Pseudosulfitobacter pseudonitzschiae: one gene and its partner. The protein of the gene in region 2 binds, or shares a complex with, the protein of the main gene of each other region. Links are inferred from orthologs where the notes say so. Each region holds a gene or a part of one and is shown on either strand. Other genes may lie near its edges.

Region 1 (9,352 bases), 490 kb from region 2 along the record:
TCCGGCAGCGCACCCACACCCGCGCCGGGCGCATCGGGCAGGATGTCAATCAGGCGGTCCTGATCGGGCAGCGCCAGCGACATGCGCGCGCGCAATACTTCGGCGTCCAGCTGCCCCGAAAGCCGCAGCGCCATCAGCTTGCCGATGGCTATGCTGTCGGCGGGTTGCCAAGGGGCCAGCGCCATCGGAAAGACAAAGAACTCGGGCGCGCCGCGCCCCAGAGCCTCTTGATTGATCTGCGCAATGCGTGCGTTCACACCGGCCGAGTAAGCTTCGAGCGCAGTGATAGTTTGCGGCGTCTGTACCGAGACGGATTGCACCGCCAGCCGGTAAATATCCAGTCGGCGGATAAAGCTGTCGGTTTCGACCGTGGCGGTGCCGAATACTTCGGATAGCCGCCCCTGTGCCGTGCGGCGCAGCATCATCATCTGCCACAGACGGTCCTGTGCATGAACAAATCCCAAAGCAAAGAAAGCATCCGCATCGTTCTGCGCCAGAATATGCGGCACATTGGCATTGTCGCGTACGATTTCAGTTTCTGCGGCCAGGCCCGAGACTTTCAGCGTCGCGTCATAGTCCGGCAGGGACCGCGACGCGAGATAATAGGTCATCCCGACGCCCAGCACCGCCAACACGATCAGCACGACCGCCAAGCGGACCAGCCACTGAAATACCACAGCCATAGACGGCCTCTCACTTTGCTTGCACAGTTGACCCGATGTGCCTGACTGTTAGGAAAGGCGCAAGCGATAGGCAACATCGACGTAAAAGGAACATCGAATGGCAAAGCTGGCATTTCTGGGATTGGGCGTGATGGGTGCACCGATGGCGGGGCACCTGCAAAAGGCGGGTCACGATGTGATTGTCTATAACCGGACCACGTCCAAGGCGCAGAATTGGGTCGATGAACATGGCGGAGCGATGGCCAAAACGCCGTTCGAGGCGGCCAAGGGTGCCGACTTTGTGATGTCTTGCGTTGGCAATGACGACGACCTGCGGTCTGTCTGTCTGGGCGAAAAGGGAGCGTTCAAGGGGATGACCAGCGGCGCGATCTTTGTGGATCACACTACCGTGTCGGCGCAGGTCACATCCGAGCTTTATGCCGCGGCGGATGCCGCCCAGATTAGCTTTGTCGATGCGCCGATCTCGGGCGGGCAGGCGGGTGCCGAAAACGGTGTGCTGTCGATCATGTGCGGCGGCGATCAGGGCGCGTTCGATCGTGCCTTGCCGGTGATGGAGGTCTATTCCAAAATCTGTCGTCGCATCGGTGAAAGCGGCGCGGGCCAGAAAGCCAAGATGTGCAACCAGATCGCGATTGCGGGGCTGGTACAAGGCCTGTCCGAAGCGCTGCATTTCGCGGAAAAATCGGGACTTGACGGGCACGCCGTGGTCGAGGTGATCAGTCAGGGTGCTGCGGGTTCTTGGCAGATGGCCAACCGCTATGAAACCATGCTGGACGACAAATTCGACCACGGGTTTGCCGTGGACTGGATGCGCAAGGATCTGGGGATTTGTCTGGACACTGCTGATGAAAACGGCGCGTCGCTGCCGGTGACGGCGCTGGTCGACCAGTTCTACAAGGACGTGCAAAAACTGGGGGGCGGCCGCTGGGACACCTCAAGTCTGATCAAACGCCTGCGGGCGGCAGGCTAAGGCTGCGACGGCTCTGGCGGGGCGCTGCCAGAGCCATTTTGATCGTACCACTTAACCAACTGGAAACTTTGCACAGCTAGGCTGGGCGCAGATACCCCCAGTTGAAGGCCGCACCTTGTCCAACGATCATCCCACACGTGACACCGACCGGTTCACATTGGAAAAACTGTTTTTCTCGCGCACCGACACGCGCGCGGTGATTCAGGCGGCCAACAGCGTTTTTGTGCATGTTTCGGGATATGACTGGTCGACGCTGAAAGGGGCCCCGCACAAGATCGTGCGCCATCCCGATATGCCGTCGGGCATGTTCCATCTGATGTGGCAGGAGATTGCGGCGGGGCGCCCTGTCGGTGCCTATGTCAAGAACCTTGCGGCCGATCAAACCCACTACTGGGTGTACGCTGTGGTGCTGCCACTGGAAGACGGCTATTTGTCGATGCGCTTGAAACCCGGCAGTGCGGTGTTTGAAAAGGTACGCGAGATTTATACCGCGCTGCGCAGCGATGAGATTGCAGGCCGTATCACACCAGAGCAATCCCAGGCGGTGTTGCTGCAAAATCTGCGCGAACTTGGCTATCCTGATTATGCGACCTTCATGAGCGTTGCCCTGACCCAAGAGCTTGAGGCGCGCAGCAATGGGTTGCGGCACCGGTTTGACCCAACCTTGCAGGCGATGGGCGCTTTGTCGGAGGCTGTGCAGAAAATGCGCAGCTATGGCGACAAGGTTGACCAGATTTTCCACAGCACCGCGTTGATCCCCAACAACCTGAGTATTCAGGCGCGCAGTCTTGAGGGGGCCAATGGCCCGATCAGCGTTATTTCGAACAATCATCAGGTTATGGCTAAGTCACTGGGGGATATCCTGTCGCGGTTCCGCGCCGCCGTCGACGAGGGCGTGACCCACACCGCAGTGGCACGCTTTAACGCCGGCACGCGGGTGCTGATCGAAGAGGTGGCAGAGCAATTTGGCGACGATGTTGCCGTCGAAGGGATGGATCTTGCCGCAGAATCCGACCGGTTGAGCGTGCTCAAGGCAGAGTGTTTGTTGCATGAACACACATCCATGCTGCGCGTTATCAAGGCTGCATCGGTCTATCGCGGAATGTCCACGGACATGCGCCGGGTGATGTCCGGTCTGGAAATGAGCCGTGTGATGTGCAAAATCGAGCAGTCGAAATATGCCTCGAACGTCGACGGGCTGAACGAAATCGTCAACCGGCTTCACCGTGCCGAACGACAGTTGAGCGAAGTGATCAATTCCATCGAAAGCAGCGTTTTCGTGATCGAAGACCGCACCAACCGCTTGTTGCCGGGACGGGCTGCCTGACACGCTGGCTGCCATCCGGCGGGCGTAAGAAAAAGCACCCGCTTTTGGGGCGGGTGCTTGTGTTATCTTAAATGCGATCTGAATATCTGTCAGACCGCCATTCGTGATCAGGGAATGATCCGGGAATATTTGGTGCCTTCCAGCGTTGCGCCCAGCCGCAGACCCGCGCGTCCAAAGACGGCGGCCAGAACGGGGGCCAGTGCTGTTGTGGTTTCGGCGTTCAGGCTGTCGCCCTGATCCGAAATGACATATTCCAGATCCGCACCCGCAGCCCAGCCGGGCGAGCGTCGGAAACCTGTCAGCGCTTCTTCGGTCATAAAGAATAGAACATGCGCATATTGTTGCGCGCCGATTTGCAGGCCGCCCGACGCTTTGGTCACCGAATAGTAATCCACAGTCACGTTATTGACCCGCAGCGCGCCGCGCCCGTAAGCGCCGCCCAGACCAAGGCCTGCTTCTGTCACCAAGGGCATGACCAACATGCCGTTCGCCTTTTGCGCCAGAGACTGTGTGTTGGGGTAAAGCCGGTACATTTCCGCCAGCGTCGCATCAACGCGCGCGTCAATGGTGGCCGGACCGCGCCCACCGATGCCGTTGCCGCAGGCCGCCAGTGCCACAGTGGAGGAAAGTGCGCCGAGGGTAAAAGCCCGACGTGAGAGAGGGGATAGGGTCATTGTGAACCGCCTGTGATTGTTGCTCGTGTGCCGGTTGTCCGGTCTTGGCCAAAACTATAGGCGCAAGATTGCCACCTGTCACGCAGGAACGCGCCGATGGGCGGTGCTGTGCCTGTTGTTTTTCAGCGCGCTTGCTGCGGGCGGGGCTCTGCCCCCGCGCCATCCGGCGCTCCCCCGGGGTTTGTCAGGCAAGATGAAGCACGCTAACCTTTGGCCAGAAGCCGTGCCGCAGCGGGTGCGAAATAGGTCAGGATTCCGTCGCAGCCCGCGCGTTTGAAGGCGGTCAGGCTTTCCATCATCACGCGGTCGCCGTCAATCCAACCATTTTGCGCGGCGGCTTGTATCATCGCGTACTCGCCTGAAACCTGATAGGCAAAGGTCGGCGCGCCAAAGGTGTCGCGGGCACGGCGGCAGATGTCGAGATAGGGCAGACCGGGTTTGACCATGATCATGTCGGCGCCTTCGGCCAGATCGCGTTCAATCAGGCGCATGGCCTCGTCCGCGTTGCCAGGGTCCATCTGATAGGTGTTCTTGTCGCCGGTCAGCGCCGCCGACGCCCCCACAGCATCCCGAAAGGGCCCGTAAAAGGCGCTGGCGTATTTGGCTGCATAGCTGAGGATCATCACGTTCTGGTGGCCTGCCGCTTCGAAAGCCGCACGCATTGCGCCGATCCGCCCGTCCATCATATCGGATGGGCCAATAATATCCGCCCCCGCGTCGGCCTGCGCCAGCGCCATCTTGACCAGTGCCTCGACCGAACGGTCGTTGACGATCTCGCCATCTTCGACAAAACCGTCGTGGCCGTTGATGTTATAGGTGTCCAGCGCCACATCAGTCATCACCGCAATGTTTGGTACCGCCGCCTTGATCGCGCGAATGGCGCGGTTGGTGTTGTTGTCGGGATCCCATGCGCCAGCGCAATCTTCGGTGCGGTCTTCGATCCCGGTATAGGGAAACAGGCAGATCGCGTTGATCCCCAGATCGGCAGCTTCGCGTGCGGCCTCGACCACCTTGTCGACCGAGCGGCGGAACACGCCCGGCATGGACGGGACCGGCTCCATGATACCGTCGCCCGCGCGCACGAACACCGGCCAGATGAAATCATCCACCGTCAGCGTGTTCTGGCGCACCAGTGCGCGGATCTGGGGTGTCGCGCGGGTGCGGCGCAGGCGGGTTGCGGGATAGGGTGCAAGCGTTGGGCGCATGATGTGTTGCCTTTTTGAAAGTCATTGTTGGGTGCCACGTAAAATTGCACCGTGCAAGGGTAGGAATTGGCGCAGAGCAGCGGTATGAGAAGCGACACCCACGCAAAGGGCAGCGGCTTTGAACTGGCACCAAACGATTTTCGAGCTGATCGATATGCGGTCATTTTCCAACCTCTGGTACTGGATCGCCCTTGCGGTCGTGTGGTCCACGGCCAGTCACTGGGTGCTGGGTGTGCCCTTTGACATGGTTGCACGGGCACGCAAATCCGGCGGCCAGACCGAGGAAGATCTGGAAGATCTGGTGCGGATCAACGTGAACCGGTTTTTGTATATCGCGCGTCTGTCTGGATTGTGGCTGCTGGGGCTGGTCTGTTTTGTGCTGACGGTTCTGGTGCTGTTGGGCTGGGTTTATGACATCGAATTTGCCCAAGCGGTATTTTTGCTGGCCTTTCCGATGTCATTGGTTGGTGCGCTGAACCTGTCCACCGCGCGGTTGATCGAACGCGACCAGCTAAGCGGCGAGGGCCTGCGCCGTCGTTTGACACGACACCGGACCTATACGCAGGCAGTCGGGATGCTGGCGATTTTTGTCACGGCGATGTGGGGAATGTACCAGAACCTGAGCATCGGCGCGTTGGGTGGTTGACAGTTGGGGTGGCTGCCCCACATGAAGCGCGCTGATGACTGACCCTGCACATATCACCGTATCCGGCGCACCCGAAGGGTTTGACGCCACACGTATTCTGGCCGAACTGGCGCGGGGTGTCCCGGTGTGCCATGTGGCGCGCGATGACAAACGGCTGGTGGCGATGCGTGATGCGCTGCGGTTTTTTGCCCCTGATGTGCCTGTGGTGATCTTTCCCGCATGGGATTGTCTGCCCTATGACCGCGTGTCGCCCAATGCCGACATTTCGGCGCAGCGGATGGCAACGCTGGCGGCACTGGCGCACGGGATGCCGGATAAATTCATAGTGCTGACCACATTGAACGCGGCCACGCAAAAGCTGCCTGCGCGCTCTGTGCTGCGCGAGGCTGCGTTTGCGGCGCGGGTGGGCGACCGGATCGACGATGCGGCGTTGCGCGGGTTTCTTGTGCGCATGGGCTTTGTGCAATCGCCGACAGTGACCGAGCCGGGCGATTACGCGGTGCGCGGCGGTATCATCGACATCTACCCGCCGGGCGATCTGGGGCCGGTGCGGCTGGACCTGTTTGGCGATGTGCTGGACGGGGCGCGGCGGTTTGATCCGGCGACCCAACGCACTACGGAAAAGCTGGACGTGGTCGAACTGGCGCCTGTCTCCGAGGTAATTTTGGACGACGCGGCGGTGACGCGGTTTCGCCAGAATTACCGGTTGGAATTTGGCGCGGCGGGCACCGATGATCCGCTCTACGAGGCGATCAGCGCAGGTCGCAAACATCAGGGCGCAGAACATTGGCTGGCGTTTTTCCACGACCATCTGGAGACGCTGTTCGACTATCTGCCCGATGCGTCGATCACGCTGGATGATCAGGTGACACCGACCCGACTGGCGCGTTGGGACACAATCGCCGACCAATACGAGACGCGCAGGCTGGCGATGGTCAACCGCTCGAAGATGGATTCGGTCTATAAACCCGCACCACCGCAGGGGCTGTATCTGGACGATGCTGCGTGGGAAACCGCCGTGGCGGGTCGCCGCGTGGTGCAGTTTCGCGCGCTGGCACAATCCACCGGTCTGGGCGTGGTGGATGCGGGCGGGCGCATCGGGCGCAATTTCTCACCCGAGCGACAACAGGAAAATATCAGTCTTTTCGGGGCTTTGGTGGCCCATATTAAAGCAAAACTGGCAGATGGCCCCGTTGTCGTCGCCAGCTATTCGGCAGGCGCGCGTGAACGGCTGAGCGGTCTGATCGAGGACGAGGGGCTGGCCGAGACAATTCCCGTTACTGACGCGACGCGCATCGGAAAACGTGGGCTGCATCTGGTGGTTTGGGCGCTTGAGCACGGCTTTGAGGGGCCGGTGGACGGCAAACAGCTGACCGTGATTTCCGAACAGGACGTGCTGGGCGACCGGCTGATCCGCCAGCCCAAGCGCAAGCGGCGCGCCGACAACTTCCTGACCGAGGCCACCAGCCTGACGCCGGGCGATCTGATCGTGCATGTCGATCACGGCATTGGCCGCTATCACGGCATGGAGGTGATCACCGCCGCCGGGGCCGCACATGAATGTTTGCTGCTGGAATATGCAGAGAATTCTAAGTTGTACCTGCCGGTCGAGAACATCGAACTGCTGTCGAAATACGGCCACGATGAGGGGCTTCTGGACCGGTTGGGTGGCGGCGCGTGGCAATCGAAAAAGGCCAAGCTGAAAGAGCGCATTCGCGAGATGGCCGACAAGCTGATCCGTATCGCCGCCGAACGCGCCCTGCGCCGCGCGCCTGTGCTGGAACCGCCGCCGGGCATGTGGGACGCGTTCAGCGCGCGGTTCCCCTATGAGGAAACCGACGACCAATTGCGGGCCATTGGCGACGTGATCGGGGATCTGACCAGCGGCGCGCCGATGGACCGTCTGGTGGTCGGCGACGTGGGCTTTGGCAAGACCGAGGTGGCGATGCGCGCGGCCTTTGTGGCGGCGATGGCGGGCGTGCAAGTGGCAGTGATCGCACCCACGACTTTGCTGGCGCGGCAACACTACAAGAGCTTTTCCGAACGGTTCCGCGGCTTTCCCCTCGAGGTGCGCACGCTGAGCAGGTTTGTCAGCACCAAAGAGGCGTCCGACACCCGCGAGGCGATGTCGCGCGGCACCGCCGACATCGTCATCGGCACCCATGCGCTGTTGGCGAAAAACACCCGGTTCAAGGAACTGGGCCTGCTGGTTATCGACGAAGAGCAGCACTTTGGCGTCGGTCACAAGGAACGGCTGAAGCAGATGCGCTCGGATGTGCATGTGCTGACGCTGACCGCCACGCCAATCCCGCGCACGCTGCAACTGTCGCTGACAGGGGTGCGCGATCTGTCGATCATCGGCACGCCGCCCGTCGACCGGTTGGCGATCCGCACCTATGTCAGCGAATTTGATACGGTCACGATCCGCGAGGCACTGCTGCGCGAGCATTATCGCGGTGGGCAGTCATTCTATGTGGTGCCGCGCCTGTCGGACCTGCCTGAAATCGAGGATTTCCTGAAAACGCAGTTGCCCGAGTTGTCTTACGTGGTTGCCCACGGCCAGATGGCGGCGGGCGAGCTGGATGGCCGGATGAATGCCTTTTACGATGGTAAATTCGACATTCTGCTGGCCACGACGATTGTTGAATCCGGTCTGGATATTCCCACCGCCAACACGATGGTGGTGCATCGGGCCGATATGTTCGGTCTGGCGCAACTCTATCAGATTCGCGGACGTGTCGGGCGGTCGAAAACCCGTGCTTATGCCTATCTGACGACGAAACCGCGTGCGAAACTGACGCCGGTGGCCGAAAAACGTCTGCGTGTTCTGGGCTCGCTCGATACGTTGGGCGCAGGCTTTACGCTGGCCAGTCAGGATCTGGACATTCGCGGTGCGGGCAATCTGCTGGGCGAGGAACAATCGGGCCAGATGCGCGATGTGGGGTTCGAACTGTACCAGTCGATGCTGGAAGAGGCGATTGCCAAGATAAAGGCGGGCGAGATGGAAGGCCTGAGCGAGGCCGACGAGCAATGGGCGCCGCAGATCAATCTGGGTGTTCCTGTACTGATTCCCGAGGAATATGTACCGGATCTGGACGTGCGTCTGGGGCTTTACCGTCGTCTCAGTGGTCTGAGCACCAAGGTCGAGCTGGAAGGGTTCGCCGCCGAGTTGATCGACCGTTTCGGCACCCTGCCGCGCGAGGTCAACACGCTGATGCTGGTCGTGCGGATCAAGGCGATGTGCAAACGCGCGGGTATCGCCAAGCTGGACGGCGGGCCGAAGGGGGCTGTGATCCAGTTCCACAACGATAAGTTCGCCTCGCCCGAGGGGCTGGTCACCTTCATTCAGGACCAGCGCGGGCTGGCCAAGGTCAAGGACAACAAGATCGTGGTGCGCCGCGACTGGAAATCCGACGCGGACAAGATCAAGGGGGCTTTTGCCATTGCCCGTGATCTGGCCGAAAAGGTCATCGCCGAGAAGAAAAAGACCAAGAAAAAAGCCTGATTAGTTGATCAGGCGACGTCCCTCGATCCGCCATATCCGCAACATCAACAGATAGCCGCAGGATGCCAACACCAACACGGCCAGTACCAGCGGTTGCGCCGTGCCGTTAGAGAGCAGCGTAATCGGCGAGGCGATGATCGCTGCCGCCACCGTTGAAATCGACCCGATCACCGAGGCGGCCATGCCCGCAATATGTCCCATCGGGTCCATCGCGATTGCGTTCAGGTTGCCCACGGAAAAGCTGGCCGTGCAGAACAGCGAGAATTGCCAGAACAGGAACAGGTAAAACTCGCCCTCGAAATGCCCCGAGGTCAGCAGCAACATCAGCCCCGCCAGCACGAT
Region 2 (8,753 bases):
CGTCTGAACGCCAAGATTTTTACCTATCCCAAGCCCATCGTCAGCTTCCTGCAAGGCTTTGTTATGGGCGGTGGCGTGGGCATTGGCTGTCACGGCTCGCACCGGATTGTGGGCGAAAGCAGCCAGATCGCCATGCCCGAGGTTGGCATCGGGTTGATCCCTGACGTGGGCGGTACGCTGATGCTGGCCCTGGCTCCGGAACGGCTGGGTGAATATCTGGGCACCACCGCTGCACGCATGGGGCCATCTGATGCGATTTTCGCAGGTTTTGCTGATAGTTACACTCCACAGCTAAAGTGGCCTGCGTTGATCGAACAACTGGAAAGCACCGGTGATGTCACCCTGTTGAACACCACGTCCGAGACACCCGAAACCGGCCCCCTGCAAGCGCAGTTGGACGACATCAACCGCCACTTTGGCGGTGAGTCGCTTGGCGATATCCGGCGTTCGTTGCAGGCAGAAGACAGCGACTTTGCCCGCGCCGCGCTGAAATCGCTGGATCGCAACAGCCCGCTGTCGATGGCCTGCACCATCGAGGCCCTGCACCGCCTGCGCGGTCCGTCCCTGACCATCGAAAAGGCGTTGGATCTGGAATACCGATTTACCGCGCGCGCGATGGAGCATGGCGATTTTCTTGAAGGTATCCGCGCTGCGATCATCGACAAGGACCGCAACCCTGCGTGGCAATATGCAGACACCGATGTACCGCCAAGCGCGGTCAGCAAGATGCTGCGCCCGCTGGGCGACAACGCACTGAAACTGGGAGGAACAGACCAATGAAAATCGGATTTATCGGCCTTGGCAACATGGGCGCGCCGATGGCGGCCAATCTGGCACAGGCGGGCCACGATGTAACAGGATTTGACGTCGCAGGCACCACTGCAGAAGGTGTGGCGCAAGCCGACACAATCAACGCCGCCGCCACCGGTATGGATGTGGTAATTACCATGCTGCCCAACGGCGCAATTTTGCGCGATGTAGCGGCCCAGATCATTCCGCTGATGTCCAAGGGCGCGTGTTTTATCGACTGTTCCACCGTAGACGTGGACAGCGCAAGGGCCGTGGCACAAGACGCTGAAAAGGCAGGGATTCTGGCCGTAGACGCCCCCGTTTCGGGCGGCGTTGGCGGCGCCTCGGGCGGCACGTTGACCTTTATGGCGGGCGGCAGTGCAGATGCCTTTGCCAAGGCCGAACCGCTGTTTGACATCATGGGCCAAAAGGCGGTGCATTGCGGCGCGGCAGGTGCCGGACAGGCCGCCAAAATCTGCAACAACATGATCCTTGGCGCCACCATGATCGCCACCTGCGAGGCCTTTGCGCTGGCCGACAAACTGGGGCTGGAGCGACAGAAGATGTTTGACGTGGTCAGCACATCCTCGGGCTATTCATGGAGCATGAACGCCTATTGCCCCGCCCCGGGTGTCGGGCCGCAATCGCCTGCGGACAACGATTACAAGCCGGGCTTTGCAGCCGAACTGATGCTGAAAGATCTGGGGCTGAGCCAGCAGGCCGCCGAAACCGCCGACGCGGACACGCCGATGGGGCAACTGGCGCTGTCGTTGTATAAAACCTTTGTCGAGGACGAAGGCGGCAAAGGCCGCGATTTCAGCGCGATGCTACCACGGTTTTCCAAACGTGGCCGCGGCTGACAGCCTAAGGAACCGTTTACACGCATAAGGCGTTATCCCCTGAACCATGCGTCCTTGGGGGGCAACGCAACCATGAGCCAGAACTCCACGGCTTTGCCGGTCGTCGGCATCTTTATCATCATGCTGATCTACGGGCTTGTCGCTGCGGCCTCATTTCTGATTCCGGTTACTGCGGCCGTGCTGGCCTATTTCGTGCTCAGCCGTCCGCGTCGCGGTCTGGAACGCCTTGGGATTCCCAGTGCGCTGATCGCATTTTGCTTTACCGGCCTGATCATCAGCCTGATTTCCCTGTCACTTTATTACTTTTCGTCACCTGTCAGCATGATGGTGCGGGACGTGCCCGAACTGCTGGAACAAATGCAAAACCGCATCGGTGCGGCACAGAATGGCACGATCAAGGCCGTGGCGGAAGCCGCTGAAGCTGTTGATAACATGATCGAAAACAGCGACGGTTTGGCGCAAAAACCCGTCGAAGTGGCCGTCGTGGACGAGGACAACTCGAAACGCCAGATCCTCACACTTGCGCCGCAACTGGTCAGCCAGTTGTTGTTTGCGGTGCTTTTGCTGTTCTTCCTGCTCAGTTCGGGCGACTTTTTCCTGCAACGCGCCGTGGAAAGCATCGGCCAGACCAAGGACAAGACCCGCGCGCTGGAGTTTGTCACCACAATTGAGCGCAGATTGGGCCGCTATCTGGGTGGCATCACCCTGATCAACGCAGGGCTAGGGCTAACCATCGGCTCATGCCTGTATGCGCTGGGTGTGAACCAATATATCGCAATTGGCGTGATGGCCTTTGCGTTGAATTTTATTCCTTACTTCGGGGGCTTGGCGGGGGCGTGCATCGCGGCCCTTTTGGCGTCGTCGCAATACGGTGCAATCTGGTCGCCAGTGCTGGTTTTTCTGGTCTACATGACTTGCACCAGCATCGAGGGACAAGTGGTCACGCCGCTGCTTATCTCGCGGCGGATGCACCTGAACGCGCCCGTTCTGTTTCTGGTGGTGGCATTTTTTGCCTATATCTGGTCCGTTATCGGCATGATCGTGGCGGTTCCATTGCTGATCGTGGCCAAGATCATTCTGGACGAGATCGAGCCGATGCGCCATCTGGGCCGGTTTCTGGGCGATGCACAAGACATCGGAGCCAATTCACAAACGAAACTGGAAATGGACATTCTCAAACAAGGAACAAAATCCAAATGAAACATCTCCTCATCCTTGTCGCGTCGGTTGCTGTTGCCAGCACAGGCTTTGCCGTGCCCGCCCTTGCCGCCACCGCGACCCCCCGCGTCCACATCAAAAGTGATCCGGTTTTGCTGATTAAGAACGACAAAAATAACCCCGGAAAATCCGAAAAAGGCAAAGCCAAGGGCAAGGGCCCCAAAGCCGACAAGCACAATGACGGACCGAAGAAAGCCAAAAGCCACAAAGACACAAACCGAGGACACGTCAGAGGCAATAACGGTCCCCGCAAGTCCCGCGACCGCACCGATCTGGACCGCGTCGCACGCGAAATCCTGAACGTACAGGCCCCAAAAGACCGCGACCTGCGCAGCATCATCACTGCACTGCCGCTGGCGCTGTTGGGACTGGACACGGTTTATGCCGATATTCCCGAAGAAGCCCGCTTGCGCTATCGCAACTGCCCCCCCGGTTTGGCCAAGAAAGACCCGCCTTGCGTTCCACCCGGACTGGCCAAACAAGGTGTGACCTATGAACAATGGGTGGATCATGACGACCGCTACTATGACCGATTGCTGAATGACCGAGTAGACATCTACCGCGACCGCGACATTCAGCCTTATGATCAGTTGCTGCTGAGCTCCGGTCAGATCGCAAACCTTTATGATCTGGCACCTGCGCCCTTGAACCAGCGCTACGCGCTGATTGACGGCATGCCAGTACTTCTTAGCATGAGGGAGTACGATACTTTATTGAAAGTCAATAGCTTGGCGCGCGTTGTTGATCTACCCGACGGGGTGGGTCTGGCGCCTACAGCAGCGCTGACACAGGCCGAGATTCAGCGTATGTACCGTCTGCCAGCACCCGCCACCGGATATAACTATGCAACTGTGAACGGCGAAGTTCTGGTACTGGAGGATGACGCTTTCGAGACGCTGCAACTGATCCGCATCGCTCGCGCCGTTCTTTGACGCCTCAGGGTCGCCGCCCTATTCGGCGGCGACCTTGCGACCTTGCAGCATCGGTTTGAGATAACGGCCCGTGTGGCTGGCCGCGACTTCAGCGACCTCTTCGGGGGTGCCTGTGGCCACCACCTGCCCGCCGCCGTCACCGCCCTCTGGGCCGATATCGATCAGGTAATCGGCGGTTTTGACCACATCCAGATTGTGTTCGATCACCACGACCGAATTGCCCTGATCCACCAGTTCGTGCAGTACTTCCAACAGCTTGCGCACATCCTCGAAGTGCAGGCCGGTGGTAGGTTCATCCAGAATGTAAAGCGTCCGGCCCGTCGAGCGTCTGGCCAGTTCTTTCGACAGCTTTACCCGCTGCGCCTCGCCACCTGAAAGGGTCGTCGCTTGCTGGCCCACCTTGATATAGCCCAGCCCGACGCGCATCAGCGCGTCCATTTTTTCACGGATCGACGGGACCGCCTGAAAGAAGGTTTGGGCGTCTTCCACCGTCATATCCAGCACGTCAGCAATCGACTTGCCCTTGAAGGTGACCTCAAGCGTTTCGCGGTTGTACCGCTTGCCCTTGCAGGTTTCACATTCGACGTAAACGTCGGGCAAGAAGTGCATTTCGATCTTGATAACACCATCGCCCTGACAGGCCTCGCAGCGCCCGCCCTTGACGTTAAAGCTGAAACGCCCTGGCTTATAGCCGCGCGCCTTTGACTCAGGCAGGCCCGCAAACCAATCGCGGATCGGGGTAAAGGCACCGGTGTAAGTCGCTGGATTCGACCTCGGGGTGCGCCCGATGGGGCGTTGGTCAATGTCGATAACCTTGTCCAGATGCTCCAACCCCTTGATCGTTTCGCAGGGCGCTGGTGTCTGGCGCGCACCGTTCAACCGCATCGAGGCGGTTTTGAACAGGGTTTCGATCGTCAGCGTGGATTTGCCGCCGCCCGACACACCGGTGACGCAGACAAATTTGCCCAGCGGGAAGTCAACCGTGATGTCCTGAAGGTTGTTGCCCGAGGCCTTGACCACCTTCACCGACTTTTTCTTGCCCTTCCGACGGGTCGCGGGCACAGCAATCTCGCGTGCCCCGGTCAGATACTGGCCGGTGATGCTGTCAGGGTTGGCGGCGATCTGGTCGGGCGTGCCGTGGGCCACCACGCGCCCGCCGTGCACCCCTGCCCCCGGTCCGATGTCAAAAACATAGTCCGCCTCGCGGATCGCTTCCTCGTCGTGTTCGACCACAATGACCGTATTGCCCTGATCGCGCAGATTTTTCAGCGTGCCCAGCAGCCGGTCGTTGTCGCGTTGGTGCAGACCGATGGACGGCTCGTCGAGCACATAAAGAACCCCTGTCAGCCCCGAACCGATCTGGCTGGCCAGCCGGATTCGCTGGCTTTCGCCACCCGACAATGTACCGCTGTTGCGGCTGAGGGTCAGGTATTCAAGCCCGACATTGTTCAGAAAACCAAGCCGCTCGCGGATTTCCTTGAGGATCGCACGGGCGATTTCGTTTTTCTGCTTGGTCAGGTTGTCTGGCACGGTTTCGCACCACGCATAGGCCTCGCGGATCGACATTTCGACCACCTGACCCGCGTGCAGCAATTCGTCCGGCCTGTCGGCAGGGCCGATTTTCACAGCAAGCGCCTCGGGGCGCAAACGGTAACCGTGGCAGGTACCGCAGGGGCGGTTGTTCTGATAGCGTTCGAACTCTTCGCGGACCCAGTTGCTGTCGGTCTCGCGGTAGCGACGTTCCATATTGGGAATGACCCCTTCGAACGTGCGCGTCACCGAATAAACGCGCCCGCCTTCGTCGTAACGGAACGGGATTTCGTCCTTGCCCGAACCGAACAGGAACACCTGTTGCACATGCGCATCCAGATCCTTCCACTTGGTCTGAGGGTCAAATTCGTAATGCTTTGCAATGGCTTCAATCGTTTGCAGGAAATAGGGCGACTTGCCCTTGCGCCACGGCGCCAGCGCGCCGTCGTAAATCTTCAGGTTCTGGTCGGGCACCACCAAACGTTCATCAAAGAACAGCTCGACCCCCAGCCCGTCGCAATCGGGGCATGCGCCAAAGGGCGCGTTGAAGGAGAACAGGCGCGGTTCGATCTCGGGGATGGTAAAGCCGCTGACGGGGCAGGCGAATTTCTCGGAAAACGTCATGCGTTCAGGCTCGTCCGCGTCGTCATTGCCACCGGCCCCAACCGGCGCGGTTTCCAGAACGGCGATGCCGTCGGCCAAATTCAGCGCAGTGCGCAAGGAGTCAGCAAGTCGCGTTTCCAGCCCCTCGCGCACCACAATGCGGTCCACGACCACGTCGATGTCATGGCGGAATTTCTTGTCCAGCACCGGGGGCTCGTCCAGATCGTAAAATTCACCGTTCACCTTGACCCGCTGATAGCCTTGCTTGCGCAACTCGATGAATTCCTTGCGGTATTCGCCTTTGCGGTCGCGGATGACCGGCGCCAGAAGATAGGCGCGCGTGCCCTCCTTCATCGCCATCGTACGGTCGACCATGTCCTGAACCTGCTGTGCCTCGATGGGCTTGCCGGTGGCGGGCGAATAGGGCGTACCGACGCGGGCGAACAACAGCCGCATATAGTCGTAAATCTCGGTCACGGTGCCGACGGTCGAGCGGGGGTTCTTCGACGTGGTCTTTTGTTCGATCGAGATCGCGGGCGACAGGCCACTGATGTGGTCCACGTCCGGTTTTTGCATCATGTCAAGGAACTGGCGCGCATAGGCAGACAGCGATTCCACATAGCGGCGCTGCCCTTCGGCATAGATCGTATCGAAGGCCAGCGAGGATTTGCCCGACCCCGACAGGCCGGTGATCACCACCAGCTGGTCGCGCGGAATATCCACGTCAATGGATTTCAGGTTGTGCTCGCGCGCACCGCGCACTTCGATGTTTTTCAGCTCTGCCATATCCGCCCCAAGGTTAACGGTCTGTACATAGGTGCCCGTGGCGGATTCTCCAATGATAAAAACAGAACCAATGGGGAACATGGCTTGACCACTGACACAATATGTCAGCAGCCGCCCTCTACGGGGGGCTGGACCGACTCGCAAAGGCGTGATCTTTTGACCGCATATTGAACGGCACATTTTTTGAAGAGGGTTTGAACATGCGTTTTCTGCTGGCAGTTTTTGGTGTGTTGGGTCTGCTTGCGCAGCCTGTGATGGCGCAAGATCGCTCGAATACCATTTTGGTCCTTGATGGATCAGGGTCGATGTGGGGACAGATCGACGAAGTGGCCAAGATTACCATCGCCCAAGAGGTTGTGACCAAACTTTTGACGACCATCCCCGATGATCAGCAGTTGGGGCTGACAGTCTACGGCCATCGCACCCGTGGCGACTGTACCGACATCGAAACCATCGTGGCACCCGGCCCCGACACCCGCAATGCCATCGGGGCAGCCGTCCGCGCGATCAAACCACTGGGCAAGACACCGATGACCGATGCGGTCATCGCCGCAGCCCAAGCGCTGCGCTACACCGAAGAAAAGGCCACCGTTATTCTGGTCTCGGACGGGATCGAAACCTGCAACCCCGACCCTTGTGCAGCTGCGCGCCTGCTGGAAGAGGCAGGCATCGATTTCACCGCCCATGTCATCGGCTTTGACGTCACCGACGCCGAGGCCTTGGGACAGATGCAATGTCTGGCCGAGGAAACAGGCGGCACCTTTCTGACCGCCGCCAACGCAGACGAGCTGACCACTGCCCTGACCACCATCGCCGCCACGCCAGAGCCCGCACCGGTGCCCGTCACCACCACGATGCGCGCGGTCGAGGGTGACGCCAGCGCGCCGCTGCTGGAGGATCCGGTGCTGTGGACCGTGACCGGACCGGATGGGTCCGCTTTGACCACCGACCAGCAGGTTAACCCGCTGGTGCTGGACCTGCTGCCCGGTGCCTACAAGATCACCGCCTATCGCGCTCAGGTCGAAACGGCGCTGGAAGGCCAGTTGCAAGTGATTGCGGGCGAGGATGCGACCCTGACGGTTGTATTCGAAAAACCCGCCGTGACTGCAACGCTCGAGGCGGCGGACACTGCACCGATGGGTGACACCATCCCCGTAAGCTGGGCGGGCCCCGCCGAACGGAATGACTATGTTGCCATCGCTGACCCGCAAGACGACAGAAACCGCGCGATCAACTATTCTTATGTACGCGACGGCAACCCAGTCAGCCTGTTGATGCCCCCACGCGCAGGCACGTTCGAACTGCGCTACTACCAAAAAGACGGCACCATCATCGGCACCCGCCCGATCACCGTCACTCCCGTCACTGCTACACTTGAGGCAGCGGACACAGCCGTGGCAGGCGCCTCTGTCGCGGTCACATGGAGTGGCCCCGATTACAACAGTGATTTTATCGCAGTGGGCGCACCTGGCGCGGCATATACCAACTACGCCTATACCCGCGACGGCTCCCCTGCCTCGCTGCCGATGCCCACCGAAGCGGGCACCTACGAGCTGCGCTATATCATGAATCAGGACCGCACTGTGATTGCCAGCCGCACGATCACCGTGGTCGATGTGAAGGCCAGCGTCACCCCGCCCGCCGAGGCAATCGCGGGGTCGGTGGTTCCGGTCCCGTGGGAAGGGCCGGATTACAAGAACGACTTTATCGCCATCGGCAAGGTCGGTGAGAAATACACCAATTACACCTACACCCGCGACGGGTCGCCCGTGCAACTCACGATGCCGACCGAGCCGGGGGAATACGAGGTCCGCTATGTCCTCAACCAAGACCGCGAAGTGATTGCCACTGCAATGATCACGCTGACAGAGGTGAAGGCCAGCGTCACCCCGCCCGCCGAGGCGGTCGCGGGGGCGGTGGTGCCGGTCCCGTGGGAAGGGCCGGATTACAAAAACGACTTTATCGCCATCGGCAAGGTCGGTGAGAAATACACCAACTACACCTACACCCGCGACGGGTCGCCCGTGCAGCTGAC

Evidence for each region.
Region 1: the proteins of uvrA (region 2) and mfd are in contact, whole or in part, in a crystal structure (PDB 4DFC), measured with the Escherichia coli proteins. The link is inferred for Pseudosulfitobacter pseudonitzschiae from one-to-one orthologs.

The regions. Positions count from the first base shown.
Region 1 is NZ_CP022415.1:1,646,144-1,655,495, reverse strand. What follows is about bases 5,176-9,210. They hold mfd (transcription-repair coupling factor), read left to right. Parts: upstream 5,176-5,539; coding sequence 5,540-9,010; downstream 9,011-9,210. Other genes in these bases: SULPSESMR1_RS08005 (multidrug effflux MFS transporter), read right to left, coding at 9,011-9,210; SULPSESMR1_RS08015 (component of SufBCD complex), read left to right, coding at 5,176-5,505. Outside these bases: SULPSESMR1_RS08040 (penicillin acylase family protein), read right to left, coding at 1-683; SULPSESMR1_RS08035 (NAD(P)-dependent oxidoreductase), read left to right, coding at 781-1,653; SULPSESMR1_RS08030 (PAS domain-containing protein), read left to right, coding at 1,769-2,980; SULPSESMR1_RS08025 (YSC84-related protein), read right to left, coding at 3,088-3,654; hemB (porphobilinogen synthase), read right to left, coding at 3,858-4,859; more of SULPSESMR1_RS08015, read left to right, coding at 4,978-5,175; more of SULPSESMR1_RS08005, read right to left, coding at 9,211-9,352. UniProt on the Escherichia coli protein: Couples transcription and DNA repair by recognizing RNA polymerase (RNAP) stalled at DNA lesions. Mediates ATP-dependent release of RNAP and its truncated transcript from the DNA, and recruitment of nucleotide excision repair machinery to the damaged site.
Region 2 is NZ_CP022415.1:1,155,722-1,164,474, reverse strand. The notes cover bases 3,618-7,053. They hold uvrA (excinuclease ABC subunit UvrA), read right to left. Parts: upstream 6,719-7,053; coding sequence 3,818-6,718; downstream 3,618-3,817. Other genes in these bases: SULPSESMR1_RS05555 (VWA domain-containing protein), read left to right, coding at 6,919-7,053; SULPSESMR1_RS05565 (transketolase), read left to right, coding at 3,618-3,799. Outside these bases: SULPSESMR1_RS05580 (enoyl-CoA hydratase/isomerase family protein), read left to right, coding at 1-780; mmsB (3-hydroxyisobutyrate dehydrogenase), read left to right, coding at 681-1,649; SULPSESMR1_RS05570 (AI-2E family transporter), read left to right, coding at 1,722-2,849; more of SULPSESMR1_RS05565, read left to right, coding at 2,846-3,617; more of SULPSESMR1_RS05555, read left to right, coding at 7,054-8,753. UniProt on the Escherichia coli protein: The UvrABC repair system catalyzes the recognition and processing of DNA lesions. UvrA is an ATPase and a DNA-binding protein. A damage recognition complex composed of 2 UvrA and 2 UvrB subunits scans DNA for abnormalities.